2 regions of the Acidovorax sp. JHL-9 genome follow, and region 2 is predicted to be linked to the other one. Evidence: riboswitches for the same ligand, from Rfam matches in the RefSeq annotation. Region 2 holds a riboswitch; the other holds the start of a gene.
The links. Region 2 has a riboswitch for S-adenosylhomocysteine ahead of ahcY (adenosylhomocysteinase). Riboswitches for the same ligand answer to the same signal wherever they lie in the genome.
Positions count from the first base shown of each region.

Region 1: it holds a riboswitch for S-adenosylhomocysteine, as region 2 does, so the genes downstream of both, metH (methionine synthase) here and ahcY (adenosylhomocysteinase) in region 2, are expected to answer to the same signal.

Region 1 covers NZ_AUEX01000002.1:162,074-171,136, forward strand. The annotation lists gene K225_RS0102365 (Glu/Leu/Phe/Val dehydrogenase) at 1-30, opposite strand, end outside; gene K225_RS0102370 (phosphate--nucleotide phosphotransferase) at 232-1,098, opposite strand; gene K225_RS0102375 (LysR family transcriptional regulator) at 1,248-2,186, opposite strand; gene K225_RS20210 (PACE efflux transporter) at 2,323-2,787, shown strand; gene K225_RS21425 (4'-phosphopantetheinyl transferase superfamily protein) at 2,901-3,479, opposite strand; gene K225_RS0102390 (Pls/PosA family non-ribosomal peptide synthetase) at 3,461-7,522, opposite strand; S-adenosyl-L-homocysteine riboswitch at 7,583-7,657, shown strand; gene metH (methionine synthase) at 7,686-9,063, shown strand, end outside.
Region 2 covers NZ_AUEX01000040.1:15,356-24,418, reverse strand. The annotation lists gene K225_RS21210 (winged helix-turn-helix domain-containing protein) at 1-741, opposite strand, end outside; gene K225_RS0118285 (group 1 truncated hemoglobin) at 925-1,287, shown strand; gene K225_RS0118280 (class I SAM-dependent methyltransferase) at 1,356-2,201, shown strand; S-adenosyl-L-homocysteine riboswitch at 2,420-2,498, shown strand; gene ahcY (adenosylhomocysteinase) at 2,566-4,002, shown strand; gene K225_RS0118270 (TlyA family RNA methyltransferase) at 4,180-5,178, shown strand; gene metF (methylenetetrahydrofolate reductase [NAD(P)H]) at 5,175-6,026, shown strand; gene K225_RS21205 (septal ring lytic transglycosylase RlpA family protein) at 6,099-6,773, shown strand; gene K225_RS0118255 (23S rRNA (adenine(2030)-N(6))-methyltransferase RlmJ) at 6,836-7,723, opposite strand; gene K225_RS0118250 (serine/threonine-protein kinase) at 8,106-9,063, shown strand, end outside.

The sequences.
Region 1 (9,063 bases), on a different contig from region 2:
GCTGCCGGGCGTTGCGGTGGCTTGCGACATGGCGGGTTCCTTGTGGGATCAGTTCAAGGAGGTGAAGCTTATGCCTGCGGCGCCGGGCTGTCCAAGGCCGGTGCGTCACGGGGTTATGCGCCGTTTGCATAATGTTGCCCGTGCCCGGTGCTGTCTTTGCTTGCGCATTCCAAAGCAGCTGAAAACGTCTTCAAAGACGGGCGATACCACCATGACGGGCATCAAAACCAGTCATTCCACCGTGAAATGCTCCAGCCCCGGGTCACCTGGCGGGTAGCGCAGGTCCAGGTTCTGCAGCACCTCGCGCAGCACGGTGGCGATCATGAGGTTGCGGTGTGTCTTGGAGTTGGCGGGTACGATGGTCCAGGGCGCCCAGGGGGTGTGCGTGGCCGCCAGCAGTGTTTCGTAGGCCTTCTGGTAGTCGGCCCACTGCTTGCGCACGGCGATGTCGCCCATGTCGAATTTCCAGTGCTTGGTGGGGTCGTCCAGGCGCTCCTGCAGTCGCTCGCGCTGTTCCTCGAAGCCGATGTGCAGCATGAACTTCACGATGACCGTGCCGGTCTCGCTGAGCATGCGTTCGAAGTCGTTGATGTGGGCCAGGCGCTGGCGCTGCTGCGCGGGCGTGATCCAGCCGTTGACCACCGGCACCAGCACGTCTTCGTAATGGCTGCGGTTGAACACCGTCAGCTCGCCGGCACCCGGTACCCGCTGGTGGATGCGCCACAGGTAGTCGTGGGCGCGCTCGGGCTCGGTGGGCGCCTTCCAGCCCACGGCGTGCACACCCAGGGCGCTCATGCTGCCAAACACGCCGCGCACGGTGCCGTCCTTGCCCGAGGCGTCGGTGCCCTGCAGCACCACCAGCAGCTTGTAGCGCCGGTCGGCATACAGCAGGTCCTGCAGCGTGTCGAGCTCGATCGCCAGGGCCTGTACGTCTTCCTTGGCCTGCGCCTTCTCGCCGTCCATGAACGGCGTGGCGCCGGGATCGTAATCCTTCAGCGAAAGCGCTTTGGGGCCGTTGCCATTGGCTGGCTTGGGTTGCCAGGCGGCCCAGCGCTTGGCCAGGGCCTTGTCTTGGATGTGAAAGGGGGAGTTGCTCATGGTTGTTTTTCGATGGGTGGGGCAAGCAGCTTGTCCCAATGCGCCAGACTGGTCAATGCACGCTTTCCGTCTGCAAACGTTTCAATGCTGTTGAATCCATCGCTTTGGACGCTGTATGAATAAGCGCCGCAGCCACTTTTGATGGCAGATCAGGCCGCCGCGCCCGATGCACCCTGCTGCGCGATCAGCTGCACAAAGCGCCGCGCGCCCAGGCCCAGCGGGCGCTCCTTGGACCAGACCACGTCCACCCACAGCGCCACGCCGTTGCTGAGGTTTTCAAACGGCATCTCCACCAGCGAGCCGGCGGCGATGCGCGGCTGCACCAGCGCGCGCGGCTGCCAGCCCCAGCCCAGGCCCGCCTCGATCAGGCCCAGCGCGGCCAGGTGGCTGTCGGTGCGCCAGTGGTGGCGGGCAAACACGAAGCGCGGGTCGGTCTGCGCCAGGTCGCGGCTGGCCACCACGATCTGGCGCGTGGTGGTGAGGTGTTCCTCGCGCAGCTGGGCGCGCGCTGGCGCTTCACCGCGGGCGGTGGCCGCGGCGCGCGCGGCAGCCAGCACCGGGTGCTGGCGCGCCATCACGGCCACCAGGGTTTCGCTGCCCACTTCCTGAAAACCCTCGCGCCCGTCGATGCTGGGGCGCTCGAACACCAGCGCCAGCTGCGCCCGCCCGCTGTGCAGCAGCGCCAGGGCATCCTCCTGCGGCGCGGCCAGCACCTCCACCTGCAGCAGCGGGTATTGCTGCGCCAGCGCGGCCAGCGGCGCGGTCCAGCGCGCCGCCAGCAGCTCGGGGGCGATGGCCAGGGTGAGGCGCTCCTCCAGGCCCTGTGTGAGCGCCAGTGCCTGGGCATTGAGCTGGCGCAGCTGGGCGGCCAGCAGCCGCGCCTGCGGCTCCAGCGCCCGGGCAGCGGCGGTGGGCCGGGGCTCGCGGCCGCTGCGGTCGAACAGTTGCACGTCGAGCTCGGCCTCCAGGTGGGCCATGGTCATGCTCACGGCCGAGGGCACGCGCGACAGTGCCCGCGCCGCCGCCGAAAACGAGCCCTGGTCGAGCACCGCCAGAAACACCTGCACGCTGTCGGAAGAAAAGGCCATGGCCTGCCAATCTGTCAATAAATCTGAAACAAGCTGACTTTATATATCAGTCATCCGGACATAAAGTGCCGCCATGACCGTGCATGCACCCGTACCCGTGACCCTGTCCGTTTCCTCGCTCCCCGCCGCCCCTGGCCTGCAGGGCGTGCGCCGCCGCGTGCTGTATGTGACTTTGTACGAGCTCATCGCCATTGCCGTGGCCACCTGGGGGCTGGCGGTGCTCACGGGCCAGAGCGCCGCGCATTCCAGCGTGGCATCGGCGGCCGCCTCGGCGGTGGCGGTGGTCTGGAACCTGCTGTTCAACTGGGCCTTCGAGCGCTGGGAGTCGCGCCAGGCCGTGCGCGGGCGCAGCGTGCGCCGCCGCATTGCCCATGCCATCGGCTTCGAGGGCGGCCTGGTGTTCACGCTGGTGCCGCTGTTTGCCTGGTGGTTCAACGTGAGCCTGTGGCAGGCCTTCGTGATGGACCTGGCGCTCATCGTCTTCTTTCTTGGCTACACCTTTGTCTTCAACTGGGGGTTCGACCGGGTATTTGGACTGCCGGCGTCGGCGCAAGGCGCACCCGATGCTCGGGCCGCAGGGTCTACGGAGGTTGCTCTATAAAACAGAGCTACTGGCGCTGGATATGCAAGCGCTGCAAGCCATTTTGGTTGAAATTCGCGCGCTGCAGCGGCGGGAATGCGGGAGGTTGGCCCACGGACCATCCAGCGACCCCTTCAAAGACTTGGAACCGTACCCGAGTCTTGCCACGCCAGCGCGGCACACCAGCCGCGCAGAGCGGCGCCATGAAGTGGTGCGCAACGGTAGTGCACCAGCCGAGCGGCCAGCGCTTCGCTCCATTCCACCAAGGGTTCGCGGGCACATTTCAGGCGCGCCTCGTGCTGCGTCCAGGCGGTAGCAAAAGCTATTGAAATGGGGGCTTCTGGCGCCTGATTTGATCGCGTTGGAAGCCAATTGGGCCCCAGGAAAAGTGCAGCGGTGGCGGCGTCGGCCTGCACGGGCAGTGCTTGCACGTCCACACCCACGGGCGCGTCGTGGCAGGCCAGCAGGCTCAGGCCCTCGGCGTGCGACAGGCTCAGGTGCAGGTCGGGCCGCGCGGGGGCCCGGGGGGGCTCGCCGCGCTGGTTGGTGAGGGTGGTGACGCCCAGCAGATCGGCCAGCGCCGTGCGGGCCAGGGCCCGCACCGTCTCGCGCGGGGCGCCAGGTGGCATGGGCAGGCCCCAGACGCGGGGCGCGCCGGGCGCTTGCCAGAGCGCGATGGCGCAGCGCGTGGGCGTCAGGCGGCGTGTTTCCATGGTGCGGCGGGGCTGCCATGCCACGTACTGTGTGCCGGCAGGCTCTCGCCCTTCATCACCAGCGTGAGCGGGCCCAGCTGCACGCCGTCGGCCAGCGTGGCGCTGTAGAGCACGGTGCAGCGCGGGCCGCAGGTCACTTTGGCACCGATCACCACGTCGTCGATCTTCATGACCCGGTCTTCAAACAAGTGCGTTTGCGGGCAGCACAGCGCGTTCAGTTCGCTGTGCGCGCCAATCCGCACGCAGTCGAATTCCGTCATGTCGGTGGTGTCGATGTAGGCGCTGGGGGCAATGCGCGTGCCCAGCAGGTTCAGTGCCAAGGGCAGCCAGGGCGTGCCACGCAGGTAGCGCAGGAAGTTGGGGACGGCAATGCCTTCGTACATGTTGGTGGCCGCTTCCGAAAGCCACACGAACGGCGTCCACATGGGCGTGTTGCGCTTGCGGTAACGCCCCAGCAACATCCACTTGAACAGTGCCACCGCCACGAAGGTGCCCACGCCAAAGAGCAGTCCGGCAACCGCCAGTTCCAGCGCCAGCAGGTTCCACAGGCCCTCTTCTGCCAGTGGCATGGCGTCGAGCACGATGGCGTAGCCAGCGGCAATCACCAGCGCGTGGGGAGAGGCAATGCGCAGCGCCTCCACCGCGCCGCGTCCGGTCTTGCGCCAGCGGGAGGGGTGGAAGGTGAGGTGCTCCGGGTAGCCCTGCGTGCTTTCGCGCGCGGGCAGCAGCATGGGGGGCGAGCCCAGCCAGGTGTCGCCGCTGGCCATTTGTGCGCTGCGCGGCACGCCGCTCATCACGCCGATCAGCACGTTTTCGGGGATGGTGGTGCCGTCGGGCACATAGGCGCCGTTGCCGATGAAGCTGCGGCGCGACACGGTGGTGGGCTGCACCGTCATCCAGCCGCCGTCAATGTGTTCGTCGCCCAGCATCACCGCGTCGGCAATAAAGCATTCATCACCCAGCGTGAGCATGTCGGGCACCAGGCCCAAGGCGGTGGAGAGTTCGGTTTCCTCGCCCACCTTGGCGCCCAGCAGTCGGTACCAGGTGGCCGAATACACGGTGGCGTAAATGCCGTGCAGCACCGCAAGGCTGGACTCCTGGATCTGGTTCACGAGCCATTTGGCGAGGTAGCGGTTGCTGTGCACTGGCCAGGTACCGGCCTTCATGCTGGGCAAGAAGGCCCAGCGGATGCCGGCAGAAATCAGTGCGGTGGCGGTGATCAGCACCACGGTGGCAGGCAGCGACAGGGCAAAGAACTTGATGAAGCGCAGCACAAAGGCGGTGGTGGCGTCAATGGTGCCCGTCTCCAGCAGGGGGCGCACGGAAATGGCGTCCACGTCCAGCCAGTCGATCAGCAAGAAAGTGGGGAAGACCGGAAAAAAGAAGACGACGGCGACAAACAGTGAACCGAGCGCGAAGGCCGCCGACTCCCACGCCAGGCGCTGGCCGCTCACAGGTGGGCGTGGCGTTTGCTGTCCAACGTCGAACGCTCCCCGGTCACGCGCCGGGGAGCCGCTCCAGATACGTGCCGCAGGCACGGTGGTACCGCTGGCCAGGGCCGACTGGCCATCGACATGGGCATAGTCCTCGATGCGCACATCGCCTTCCACCACCGAGTAAGAGCCGATGCAGGCGTTGGCGCCAATGTCAATGCTTCCGAGCAGCAGCCAGCCGCCTTCAACGCGGGCGTTCTCCAGGTTCACGGCGTTGCCGATGCTCGTGCCCGCGCCAATCGACAGCAGTTCGGGTGCGCGCACGGTGAGCGCGCCCAGGTTGACCTCCGGGCCAATCTTTGCACCCAGAGCGCGCAGCCACGCCAGGTAGAGCGATGAGCCGTTGAGCATGTAAACGGGAATTCCCTCCAGCAGCCTGTCGGTCAGCCACCAGCGGTAGTAGGTCAGGCCCCACAGCGGATAGCGTCCTGGCTTGAGCCGCCCGGCAATCAGCCATTTGCCCGCCCAGGCCACCACAAACTCGGCCAGCGTGGCCAGGACAAAAGCCAACAGCGACATGGCGATGGCAAGCGCAATCGAGTCGCTGGGATCGCCCGTGTAGAAGTGGTACATGAAGAAGGGCGCAAGCCACTGGGCCATCTTCAGCGTGATGAGCGGCGGCAGCGCCAGGGCTTGCGCGATGCCGCAGCGCCAGCGCCGCCATGGGCTGTGCGTGGTGAAGGGGCGCTCAGGTGTCGCGCCGGGGGCCGTCATGCCCATTTGCAGCGCCTGGGCGATGGCGCCGATGCGGCGGTGCTGGTAGATGTCGCGCACCGTGGCCTGGCCGAAGCGCGCGTCGGCGCGCAGAGCGGAGGTCAGGCGCGCCGCCAGCAGCGAATGACCGCCCAGGTCATTGAAAAAGTCCATGCCGCGGCGCACCGGTTGGCCAGGGAACAGTTTGGCGATGGCCGCGAACAGGGCTTCTTCGGCCGGGGTTTCCGGGGTGTCCCCGCCTTCGTCAGAAGCGGCGGCGGCCAGCGGTTGGGCCTTGAGGGCTTTGCGGTCGATCTTGCCGGAGGGCAGGCGCGGCATGGCCGGCAGCGCCTCAAAGCGCCCCGGCACCATGTAGGGTGGCAGTTTCTCGGCCAGACCGTGGCGCAGTGCCGATGGGGTGGGCGGCTCGCCCGAGGGCACGTAAAAAGCGACCAACTGGTCCAGGTCATCGTCGCGCCGCAGCAGCACCGCCGTGGTCCCGACGCCGGGCTGTTGTGCCAGCACCGCTTCGATTTCGCCCAGCTCCACGCGAAAGCCGCGAATCTTCACCTGGTCGTCGGCGCGGCCCAGGCATTGCATTTGGCCGTTTTCCACGCGCGCCAGGTCGCCCGTGCGGTACAGGCGCTGGTCATGCTCGCCCGTGGCCCAGGGATTGGGCAGGAATTTTTCGGCCGTCAGATCGGGGCGCCCCAGGTAGCCGGCGGCCACACCGGGGCCGGTGATGCACAGCTCCCCCGTCTCGCCAAACGGCAGGATCTTGAGCGGCGGCAGCTTGCCGTCCACCACGCTGTCCGGGTCGATCACCTCGATGACCATCAACCCGTAGTTGGGCAGCGCCTGGCCGATCGTCACCGGCTCGCCGCGTCGGAGTTCCGCCAGGCTGGCGGAAACCGTCGCTTCGGTCGGGCCGTAGGTGTTGAACATCTGTCGCCCCGGCGCAGCCCAGCGCTCGACCAGCGATTGCGGGCACATCTCGCCGCCCAGGTTGATGGTGCGCAGGCTGGCCACGTCGTGCGCAAACAGCGCCAGCAGCGTGGGCACGGCGTGCAGCACGGTGACGCCGTTGTCCCTGAGCGCACGCGGCAGCGCCTCGGGGTCGCTCGCAACCTCCCGGGGGGCGATCCACAGCGTGGCGCCCACCAGGTAGCTGATCCATATCTCCTCGAACGACATGTCGAACGCCACCGAGAAGCCCTGGTACACCAGGTCGCCTTCGCGGACACCCAGGCGCGCGTTTTCGCTGCGCAGAAAGTGGCAAATGCTGCGCTGGGTGATGGCAATGCCCTTGGGCTTGCCGGTGGAGCCGCTGGTGTAGATCACATACGCCGTGTGGCTGGGCAGCGCGCCCTCGCGGCGGCGCAGCGCAATGCCATCCTGCAGCGCGGGCAGGGCTGCCAGCAGCGTTTGCTCCGTGTACACCGGGCACGAAATGCCACCGTGCGCAGCAATGGCATGGCTTTGTTGCTCTGCAATCAATAGCGCAACAGCGCTGGCGTCTGCCAGGCAGGTGGCGATGCGCTCGGGCGGCGTATCGGCATCAAACGGCAGCCAGGCCGCACCCGTCTTGGCGATGGCCAGCTGCAGCACCAGCAATTCGATGCCGCGTGGCAGCCACAGGCCCACCATGCTGCCGGGCCGCACGCCCGCCTCGATCAGGCGGTGCGCGGCCATGTCGGCCAGTGTGTTCAGCTCGCCATAGGTGACCTGGCGCTCGCCAAAAATCAGCGCCATGGTGGACGGGGCGCGGGTGGCCGTGGCTTCAAAAACGTCTGCCAGGACTTCGTTGCGCAGCAGGCCTGGTTCTGCTGGTCCGCGCAGGATGGGGGCAATAGTCATTGGTGGTGATTGTGGCAAATGCCCATGCCTTTGTCGGTTTCGTAAAATTACGGGTTTTGCGCTGGCAAGGAGCGTTGCAGCGGCCCGGGCCGCGAGGCTTGCCAGCGCGCTGCGATGCAACGACGCTCATCCCATTAGGTCGTCAGCGATGAGCCACACCCATATGCCTTTCATTTCTCCCATGAAGCTGTCCGGCCTGGAGCCCGTCTCCATCGGCGAGGGCACGCTGTTCGTCAACATCGGCGAGCGCACCAACGTCACGGGCTCCAAGGCGTTCGCGCGCATGATCCTGAATGGCCAGTACGAAGAGGCCCTGGCCGTGGCGCGCCAGCAGGTGGAAAACGGCGCCCAGGTCATCGACATCAACATGGACGAGGCCATGCTCGACAGCAAGGCGGCCATGGTGCGCTTTTTGCAGCTCATCGCCTCCGAGCCCGACATCGCGCGCGTGCCCATCATGGTGGACAGCTCCAAGTGGGAGGTGATCGAGGCCGGGTTGCGCTGCATCCAGGGCAAGGGCATCGTGAACTCGATCAGCATGAAAGAGGGCGTGGAGAAGTTCAAGCACGAGGCGCGGCTGGTCAAGCGCTACGGTGCTGCCGCCGTGGTGATGGCGTTCGACGAGGTGGGCCAGGCCGACACCTATGCGCGCAAGATCGAGATCTGCGAACGCGCCTACCGCATCCTGGTCGATGAGGTGGGCTTCCCGCCCGAAGACATCATCTTCGACCCCAACATCTTCGCCGTGGCCACCGGCATCGAAGAGCACAACAACTACGCGGTCGATTTCATCGAGGCCACGCGCTGGATCAAGCAGCACCTGCCCGGCGCCAAGGTGTCGGGCGGCGTGTCGAACGTGAGCTTCAGCTTCCGCGGCAACGACCCGGTGCGCGAGGCCATCCACACCGTGTTCCTGTACCACGCGATTGCGGCCGGCATGGACATGGGCATCGTCAACGCCGGCATGGTGGGTGTCTATGACGACCTGGAGCCCGTGCTGCGCGAGCGCGTGGAAGACGTGGTGCTCAACCGCCGCCCGGATGCGGGCGAGCGCCTGGTGGAGATCGCCGAGACCGCCAAGAGCGGTGCCAAGGACGAGAGCAAGAAGCTCGAATGGCGCGGCACGCCCGAGCATCCGAAGACCGTGGGCGAACGCCTGAGCCACGCGCTGGTGCATGGCATCACCGACTTCATCACCGAAGACACCGAAGAGGCCTATCGCGCCATTCTGGCCCAGGGCGGGCGCCCGCTGCATGTGATCGAAGGGCCGCTGATGGACGGCATGAACATCGTGGGCGACCTGTTCGGTGCCGGCAAGATGTTCCTGCCCCAGGTGGTGAAAAGCGCGCGCGTGATGAAGCTCGCGGTGGCCCACCTCATCCCCTACATCGAGGAAGAAAAACGCCAGGACGAGGCTGCGGGTCGCGACGTGCGCAGCAAGGGCAAGATCGTCATCGCCACGGTGAAGGGCGATGTGCACGACATCGGCAAGAACATCGTCACCGTGGTGCTGCAGTGCAACAACTTCGAGGTGGTGAACA
Region 2 (9,063 bases):
AATGTCGTCGAGCACGGAAAAAGCGTCGTCCAGGGGGCGGTCGAAGATGTCGGCCCAGACGACGTGCGCAGTGCGGACCTCCACCAGTTCGGCCGTCACCACCAGGCGCTGCGCGTGGCGGCGCACGGTGCCGCTCACCACATAGTCGACATCGAGAAGGCGCGCGGCCTCCTGCGGGCCGATGTCGCGTTCATGCAGCGCGAACATGGTGCCCTGGGCGATGACGAACAGGCTGCGCAACTGGGCCAGCCGGGTGATGACATCGTGGGCCAGTGCGTCGGCCGTGCTCCCCCGCGCACCGGCCACGGGCGAGAGGTCGGCGAAGGGCATGACGGCGATGGACGCGCGGTGCGGATGCGCGTCGCGGGCGGTGTCGAGCGGCAGCTCCGGGCCTGCGCCGGGCTCGCCCTGGCGCAGAGGGATGGGTGGTTCGCATTCCGCGACCGCCGCCACGAAACGGTAGCCGCGGCGTTGAACGGTGGCGATGCAGGCTTGTGCCGTGCCACTGTCGCCGATGGCCTGGCGTGCCGCCTTGATGCAGCTGCTCAGGGCCGACTCGCTCACCACCTTGCCGGCCCACAGCGCATCCAGCAGTTCCTGCCGGGGCACGATGCGGTGGCGGTGCTGCAACAGGTAGGCCAGCAGGTCGAACACCTGCGGCTCGACCTGGCGTGGCTGCCCCTGGCAGCGCAAGGTGAACAGGCGGGTATCGAGCTCACAGTCTCTGAAAGTCAGCAGCACCGGCGACTCCTTCACTGAAGCAGAGTCGGGATCATAGGGCGCCCCGCCATCTTCAGCCAATCTCCACGCCTTCCCCATGGTGGCGCCAAGGAATCTGGCGCGGGCAGGGGTAAGCTTTTCCTCCGTGGCTTGGGGCAGCCCGGGCAACGCATTCAAAGGCTTCTTGACCGAAAGGAGTTCATCATGGCTACCACGCTTTACCAACGGCTGGGCGAATCGGCGGGCATTGCCCGCCTGGTGGATGACGTCATTGCCGCCCACCTGAGCAATCCCCTCGTCAAAACCCGTTATGAGAACGTCAAGGACCTGGAGCGCACCAAGAAGATGGCGACCGAGTTCTTCTGTGCGGGCGCCGGGGGGCCGCAGGCCTACACCGGCAAGGACATGCTCACGGTGCACAAGGGCATGAACATCAGTGAACAGGAGTATCTGGCGGTCATGGATGACATCGTCGGTGCCATGGTCAAGCACCAGCTGGACGATGCCACGAAGAACGAGGTGATCGGCATCCTCTACGCGCTCAAGGGCGACATCATCCGTGTCTGACCGGTTCCGTGTCGGCGCGGTCGCGCCGCAGGGGCGGACGTTGCACACCATCTATGGAGGTACCTCAAATGGACTCGCAACTCGAAAGCATCCGCGAACAGCAGAAGGCGTCCTGGAACCGGTTCTCCGCAGGCTGGAAGAAATGGGATGGCCTGTTCATGGACTTCCTGCGCCCCATGGGCCAGGAAATCATCCGCTTGCTGGACCCGAAGGGCCAGGACGTGGTGCTCGATGTCGCCGGCGGCACGGGCGAGCCCGGGTTGACGATTGCGGCGCGCATTCCGCAGGGGCGGGTGGTCGTCACCGACCTGGCGGCGAACATGCTGGAGATCGCCGGGGAGAATGCGCAGCGCCGCGGGCTGGCCAATGTGGAGACCCGCGTGTGCGATGTGTGCGCGCTGCCTTTTGCGGACCAGAGCTTTGATGCCGTCAGCTGCCGCTTTGGCTTCATGTTTTTTCCCGACATGGACTTGGCGGCCCGGGAGATGGCGCGTGTCCTGAAACCCGGCGGGCGCCTGGCCACCGCGGTCTGGAATGTGGCGGAGAAAAATTTCTGGGTCACGGCCATCATGGGCGCGATCAACCGGAACATGGCCTTGCCTCCTCCGGTGCCGGGCGCACCGGGCATGTTCCGCTGCGCCCAGGCGGGCTGGGGTGAGGCGCTGTTTGCGCGGGCCGGGCTGAAAAATGTGTCGGTCAGGGAGGTGGCGGGACAGCTCAACTGCCAGACGGCCGATGTGTATTGGCAGGCCATGACCGAAGTGGCCGCACCGGTGGTTGCCGCACTGGGCCAGGCCGATGAAGCCACGGCAGAGAAGATCCGGGACGAGGTGTATCGGGCCATCGAGCAGAAATTCCCGGATGGCAATGTCCGGATCGACGCCAGCGCACTCGTGGTTTATGGCGAGAAATGAAGGAGCGCTGCCGTACCTGGGGGGCGCCACCATGCCATGGCAACGGGGCCTGGTGACGGATGCCTTCCTGCGCACGGCGGGGCGCATCATTGCAGGCGGATGCGGCGCTTGCATCGGTGGGCCCTGTGCATGCCGCGCCATGTGGCCGGGGAATGCGCCCTGGCTGATGGCCGGGATGGCGTGGCGCCGGGTGCGCGCGTCCGTATAATCTCGACCTCATCCGAGGAGCGTTGCAGCGTCCCCAGCATTGGCGGGGCGTGAGGCTCGGAGTCCATCTCGCAACGACGCTCATCCACTTTCCGCGTGGTGAGCTTTTTCCCTTCCCCCGGCGAGTGGTTTTTTCAAACATGCTTTGGAGCAAACCATGAACGCACGCGTCAACGCACCCACCCTGGCCGACAGCGCCATTGCCGACATCGGCCTGGCCGACTGGGGCCGCAAGGAAATCCGCATCGCCGAGACCGAGATGCCCGGCCTGATGGCCATCCGCGAGGAATTCGCCGCCAGGCAGCCGCTCAAGGGCGCGCGCATCACCGGCTCGCTGCACATGACCATCCAGACGGCCGTGCTGATCGAAACCCTGAAAGCCCTGGGCGCCGATGTGCGCTGGGCCTCGTGCAACATCTTCTCCACCCAGGACCACGCTGCCGCCGCGATTGCCGCCACCGGCACGCCGGTGTTCGCCATCAAGGGCGAAACCCTGGTGGACTACTGGGACTACACCCACCGCATCTTCGACTTCGGCGCCAAGGGCACGGAAGGCGAAGGCCCGAACATGATCCTGGACGACGGTGGCGACGCCACGCTGCTGATGCACCTGGGCAAGAAGGCCGAGAAGGATGCCTCCGTACTGGCTAACCCCGGCAGCGAGGAAGAGCGCATCCTGTACGCCGCCATCAAGGCCAAGCTGGCCGAAGACAGCACCTGGTACAGCCGCAAGAGCGCGCAGATCCTGGGCGTGACCGAGGAGACGACCACCGGCGTGCACCGCCTGAAGGAAATGTCGGCCAAGGGCACGCTGCTGTTCCGCGCCATCAACGTGAACGACTCGGTGACCAAATCGAAGTTCGACAACCTCTACGGCTGCCGCGAATCGCTGGTGGACGGCATCAAGCGCGCCACCGACGTGATGATCGCCGGCAAGGTGGCCGTGGTGGCCGGCTACGGCGACGTGGGCAAGGGCTCGGCCCAGGCCCTGCGCGCGCTGAGCGCACAGGTGTGGGTGACCGAGATCGATCCCATCAACGCACTGCAGGCCGCCATGGAAGGCTTCAAGGTGGTGACCATGGAATGGGCCGCGCCACTGGCCGACATCTTCGTCACCACCACCGGCAACCGTGACGTGATCACCTTCGAGCACATGAAGGCCATGAAGGACCAGGCCATCGTCTGCAACATCGGCCACTTCGACAATGAGATCCAGGTCGCCAGGCTCGAAGAGCACTGCCAGTGGGAAGAGATCAAGCCCCAGGTGGACCATGTGATCTTCGCTGACGGCAAGCGCATCATCATGCTGGCCAAGGGCCGCCTGGTGAACCTGGGCTGCGGTACGGGCCACCCGAGCTTCGTGATGTCGAACTCGTTCGCCAACCAGACCATCGCGCAGATCGAGCTGTTCACCCACCCCGAAGGCTACGACGTGGGCAAGGTCTACGTGCTGCCCAAGCATCTCGACGAGAAGGTGGCGCGCCTGCACCTCAAGAAGGTGGGCGCCATGCTGACTGAGCTGAGCGACGAGCAGGCCGCCTACATCGGCGTGCCCAAGCAGGGCCCCTACAAGCCCGACACCTACAGGTACTGATTCCCCCTGGGGCGCTGTGCGCCTTCCCCCTGAGCGGGGCGCACCAGCGGCCCGGCAAAACCGGTTGCGCGGTGGCTCTGGCGGGTGGCGCGGCTCCATGATGCTATCTTTATATGAGCTGCTAGCGCTGGATTCACTGGCGCTACCAGCTGACTTGACTCAAAAAGGATGGGCGCGATGCGCGCAGATGTGTTTTTGGTGGAACGTGGCCATGCGGCCACGCGCTCGCAGGCGCAGCGGCTGATTGCCGCGGGCGTGGAGTGGCGCCTGTCGCCGCTGGCGCCCTGGCAGAAGGTGGCCAAGAACGGTGACGAAATCCCGCCCGTGGCCGAGGTGCGGCTGCTCGACGATGCCGAGGCCAAGTACATCTCGCGTGGCGGCCTCAAGCTCGAAGGGGCGCTGCGGGCCACCGGCCTGTCGGTGGCGGGCCTGCGCTGCCTGGATGTGGGGCAGAGCACGGGCGGCTTTACCGACTGCCTGCTGCAGCAGGGCGCGGCCCAGGTGATTGGCGTGGACGTGGGCCACGGCCAGTTGCACGAGCGGCTGCGCGCTGATCTGCGCGTGGTCTGCGTCGAGGGCGTGAATGCGCGCTCGCTGACGGCGCAGGCCTTGCAGGATGCCTGTGAGCTGGCCCTGTCGGAAGTGATCGAGGCCGAAGAGGACAACGAGACCCAGCCCGAGGCGCCCTACAGCTGGATGCGCAATGGCGGGCAGGTGGACGAGGCCTACGACGACAGCAACGATGCCAAGGACCAGGACATCGAAGCCTTCAAGTCCGAGCGCGCCGCCCGCGCCAAGGCCCGCGAAGAGGGCACGCTGCCGGTGGAGCGCCGCCGCCGGCCTGAATGCGCCGATGTGGATATCACGCCGGTGTTCGATGTGGTGACGGGCGATCTGTCGTTCATCTCGCTCACGCTGGTGCTGCCCGCGTTGGTGCCGCTGCTGGCGCCGGGTGGCAGCCTGCTGATGCTGGTCAAGCCGCAGTTCGAGCTGCAGCCCGGCCAGGTGGGCAAGGGCGGCATCGTGCGCGATGCAGCGCTGTATGCCGTGGTGGAGCAACGCATCCGTGACTGCTGTGCCGAGCTGGGCCTGGTGGTGCAGGCGTGGCTGGACAGCCCCATCAGCGGCGGCGACGGCAACCATGAATTTTTTGTTTTTGCGAGGAGGGGCGCATGACCGCGGCCAACGCACCAGCCACCGGTCTGCCGGTGAGCTTCGAATTCTTTCCGCCCAAGACGCCCGAGGGTGCCGAAAAGCTGCGCACCGTGCGCCAGCAGCTGTATGCCCGCAAGCCCGAGTTCTGCTCGGTGACCTATGGCGCAGGCGGTTCTACGCAAGAGGGCACCTTTGGCACCGTGCAGGAGATCCTGGCCGAGGGCGTGAGCGCGGCCTCGCACTTCTCGTGCGTGGGGGCCACGCGCCAGTCGGTGCGCGAGCAGCTCGCCACGCTCAAGGCCATGGGCGTCAAGCGCCTGGTGGCCCTGCGCGGCGACCTGCCCAGCGGCTACGGCATGGGCGGCGAGTTCCACTACGCCAGCGACCTGGTGGCCTTCATCCGGGCCGAGACCGGCCGCGATTTCCACATCGAGGTGGCAGCCTACCCCGAGGTGCACCCGCAGGCCCGGTCGCCCGAGGCCGACCTCCAGGCCTTTGCCGCCAAGGTGCAGGCAGGGGCTGATTCGGCCATCACCCAGTATTTCTTCAATGCCGATGCGTACGAGCGCTTTGTGAACGATGTGCGCCGCCTGGGGCTGGATGTGCCGGTGGTGCCCGGCATCATGCCCATCATGGGGTCTTCGCAACTCATGCGCTTTTCGGATGCCTGCGGTGCCGAGATTCCGCGCTGGATCCGCCTGCGCCTGCAGGGTTTTGGTGACGATACGGCGTCGATCCGGGCGTTTGGCCTCGATGTGGTGACCGCGCTGTGCGAGCAGTTGCGCCAGCGTGGCGTGCCGGGCCTGCACTTCTACACCATGAATCAGAGTGCAACAACGCTGGAACTGTGCCGGCGCCTCGGTTTGTAATGGGGTGCGGGGCCGGGTTGCGTGATCGCTGCTGCGCGGTGGGTTCTTTCGTTTTTCAGGAAGTGGTGATGGATGCAGCGGACTGACAAGAGCGTGAAGCGCGTGCGCTGGTGCCCGCTCCTGGGGCTGGCGGCGCTTTCATGGGTGCTGGTGGCCTGTGCGCCCATGCCGGTGGCGGATTCGGGTCGCCCCGAAGCGGCTGCCGGGGTGTCGGCCGAACCCCGCAATGCCTGCGAGCTGGCGCAGCAACGTGGCGCGCCCCGCTCACGGTTTTGCGCGCCGGCGGTCGGCAGGCAGGTCGAACCGCCGCCGCGGGCGAAGCCAGCGCCGGAGCCGGTTCGCAACGAAGCCGCCCGGCGCGGAGCCGACAGCGCGGGGCCGCAGGACAGCGCGGACGAGCCCGTGCGCGAAAGCGACCAGCAGGGCCTGGCATCCTGGTACGGACCGCGCTTTCACGGCCGGCGCACGGCCAGCGGCGAGATCTTCGACCGCCGTGACTTCACCGCTGCACACCGTTCCCTGCCATTCGGCACCCGGGTGTGTGTGCGCAGCCAGCTCACGGGCCGCGCCGTGGTGGTGCGCATCAATGACCGCGGCCCTTTTTCCGGGAACCGCGTGATCGATGTGAGCCAGGCCGCCGCCCAGGAGCTGGGCATGCTGGGACTGGGCATCAAGCCCGTGGAGCTGTGGCTGCTGGAGGACGGTGAGAGTGACTGTTTCCCATCGCTTTCGGGATCGGCCCCTTGAGCCTGGCGGTAGGGCCAAGAAGCGGTCCATCGCCCCGCCAGGGCTGAGGTCGCCCGCCGCTTTCAGCCGCCCGATTCGAGCGTGTGGGTGGCGTGCTGGTCCTGGGCCAGCAATTCCACCATCTGGGGCAGGGCGGTCTTCAGGGCGGCCTTCAGGGTGAAGGGGGGATTGATCAGGAATATGCCGCTGGCAGGCAGGCCCGGGCGCTTGATTTCGCCATCCGCCTTCCCGGTGAGCTTGCTGGACTTCACGGTCAGCGTGGCATGCAGCCAGCCCTTGCCCGCCTTGGTGGCCAGGGTTTTCAGGCGGCGCGGCAGGTCGTGCGCTTCGGGGCGCGGAATGATGGGGTACCAGACGGCATAGGTGCCTGTGGCAAAGCGCTTGAGCGAATCGGCCGCCATGTCCAGCACCTTGGCATAGTCGCTCTTCATTTCATAGCTGGGATCGCACAACACCAAAGCGCGTCGGGCCGGTGGAGGCAAAAATTTCTTGATGCCCTCAAAACCGTCTTCGTGCAGCACGGCCACCTGCCGACCGGCCTCCAGCTGGGCCACGTTGCCGGCCAGCGCGCGCAGATCGGTGGGGTGCAGCTCAAACAGCTTGAGCTTGTCGTGCTCGCGCAGCAGCCGCTGGATGATGAAGGGCGAGCCGGGGTACACCTTGGTGGTGGGGCCCTGGTTGAAGGCTTTCACCATGTCCACATAAGCCTGCAGCGCGGGTGTGAGTGCGGCAACGCCGGGTGCGGTGAGGCGCAAGATGCCGTCCCCCGCCTCGCCGCTGGTGCTGGCGTAGTCGCCATCGAGCCGGTACAGGCCCGCACCCGCATGGGTGTCGAGAACCGTGAGGGCCGCGTCTTTTTCGGTGAGGTGTTGCAAGGCGGCAATCAGGACGGTGTGCTTGAGCACATCGGCGTGGTTGCCTGCATGGAAGGCGTGGCGATAACTGAACATGGCGCAATGGTAACGATTCGGTCCCTGGTGGCCGATGTGCGTTGCTGTGCAGCGCGCATCGGACGCACAGCGCGGGCCTGGATAGGGTATTGAAATGCTATATAAATAATAGCTATTGATTATTTGTTTGCGGGGTTTGTAAGCTATTTCCCTGATCCTCCGGTCGGTGTGATGGCCGGGCGGGACCGGCGCGCTGCTGGCGCACGGGCAAAAACGGCACAATCGGCGGCGTTCCTGCCGCTGGGTGATGTTTTTGGCAGACAGGATGCCTTTTGTTTCCGGGAGCGACGGTGCATGCAGCATGATGGGCGCCGTGACGGTCGAGGCACCGCGAATCCATCCCGTTGCTGCCCCGGACGCGTTCCCATTACCCCCGCCCATGATGATCGAAAACCCCAGCCCCACCCCTGTCAGCCGTGTGAACCATGTGGACGCGCTGACACCGGGCACGCGTCTGGCCGAGTTTGAAATACTGCAACTGCTCGGGGTGGGCGGTTTTGGCATGGTCTACAAGGCATTCGACCATTCGCTGCACCGCGCCGTGGCCATCAAGGAGTACATGCCTTCGGCGCTGGCGGGCCGTTCGCAGGGGCAATCGCTGTGGGTGCGGTCGTCATCCGACCAGCAGACCTACCATACCGGGCTGGCGTCCTTCATGGGCGAGGCCCGCCTGCTGGCGCAGTTTGACCATCCGTCCCTGGTCAAGGTTTTCCGTTTCTGGGAGGCCAACAACACCGCCTACATGGTCATGCCGCTGTATACCGGCATGACCTTCAAGCAGGCACGCGCGCAGATGCGCACGCCACCGCCCGAGGCCTGGCTGCGCAAGGTGCTGTGGTCAGTGCTGGGTGCGCTGCGTGTGCTGCACGAGGGCAACACACTGCACCGCGACATCTCGCCCGACAACATCTTCCTGCAGGACAACGGGCCGCCGGTGCTGCTCGACCTGGGCGCCGCGCGCCAGGCCATCCATGACCAGGGCCACCCGCACACGGCCGTGCTCAAGGTGAACTACGCGCCCATCGAGCAGTATTCCGAGGGCGATGACGCGTTGCGCCAGGGCCCCTGGAGCGACCTGTATTCGCTGGCTGCCGTGGTGCATGGCTGCCTGTGCAACGACGCCCCGCTGCCCGCCACGCTGCGCTCGATCCGGGACCGCATGGTGTCGTTCTCACGCGTGGCCAAGACCGTCCAGCGCCAGTTCGGCGTGCAGTATTCGGCGCCATTTGTGGCCGCCATCGCCCAGGCCCTGGCCCTGCGCCCCGAGGACAGGCCCCAGAGCATCGACGCATTCCTGCAAACCATGGGGATGACGTCGCCACCCGAGGGTGTCGAGCACT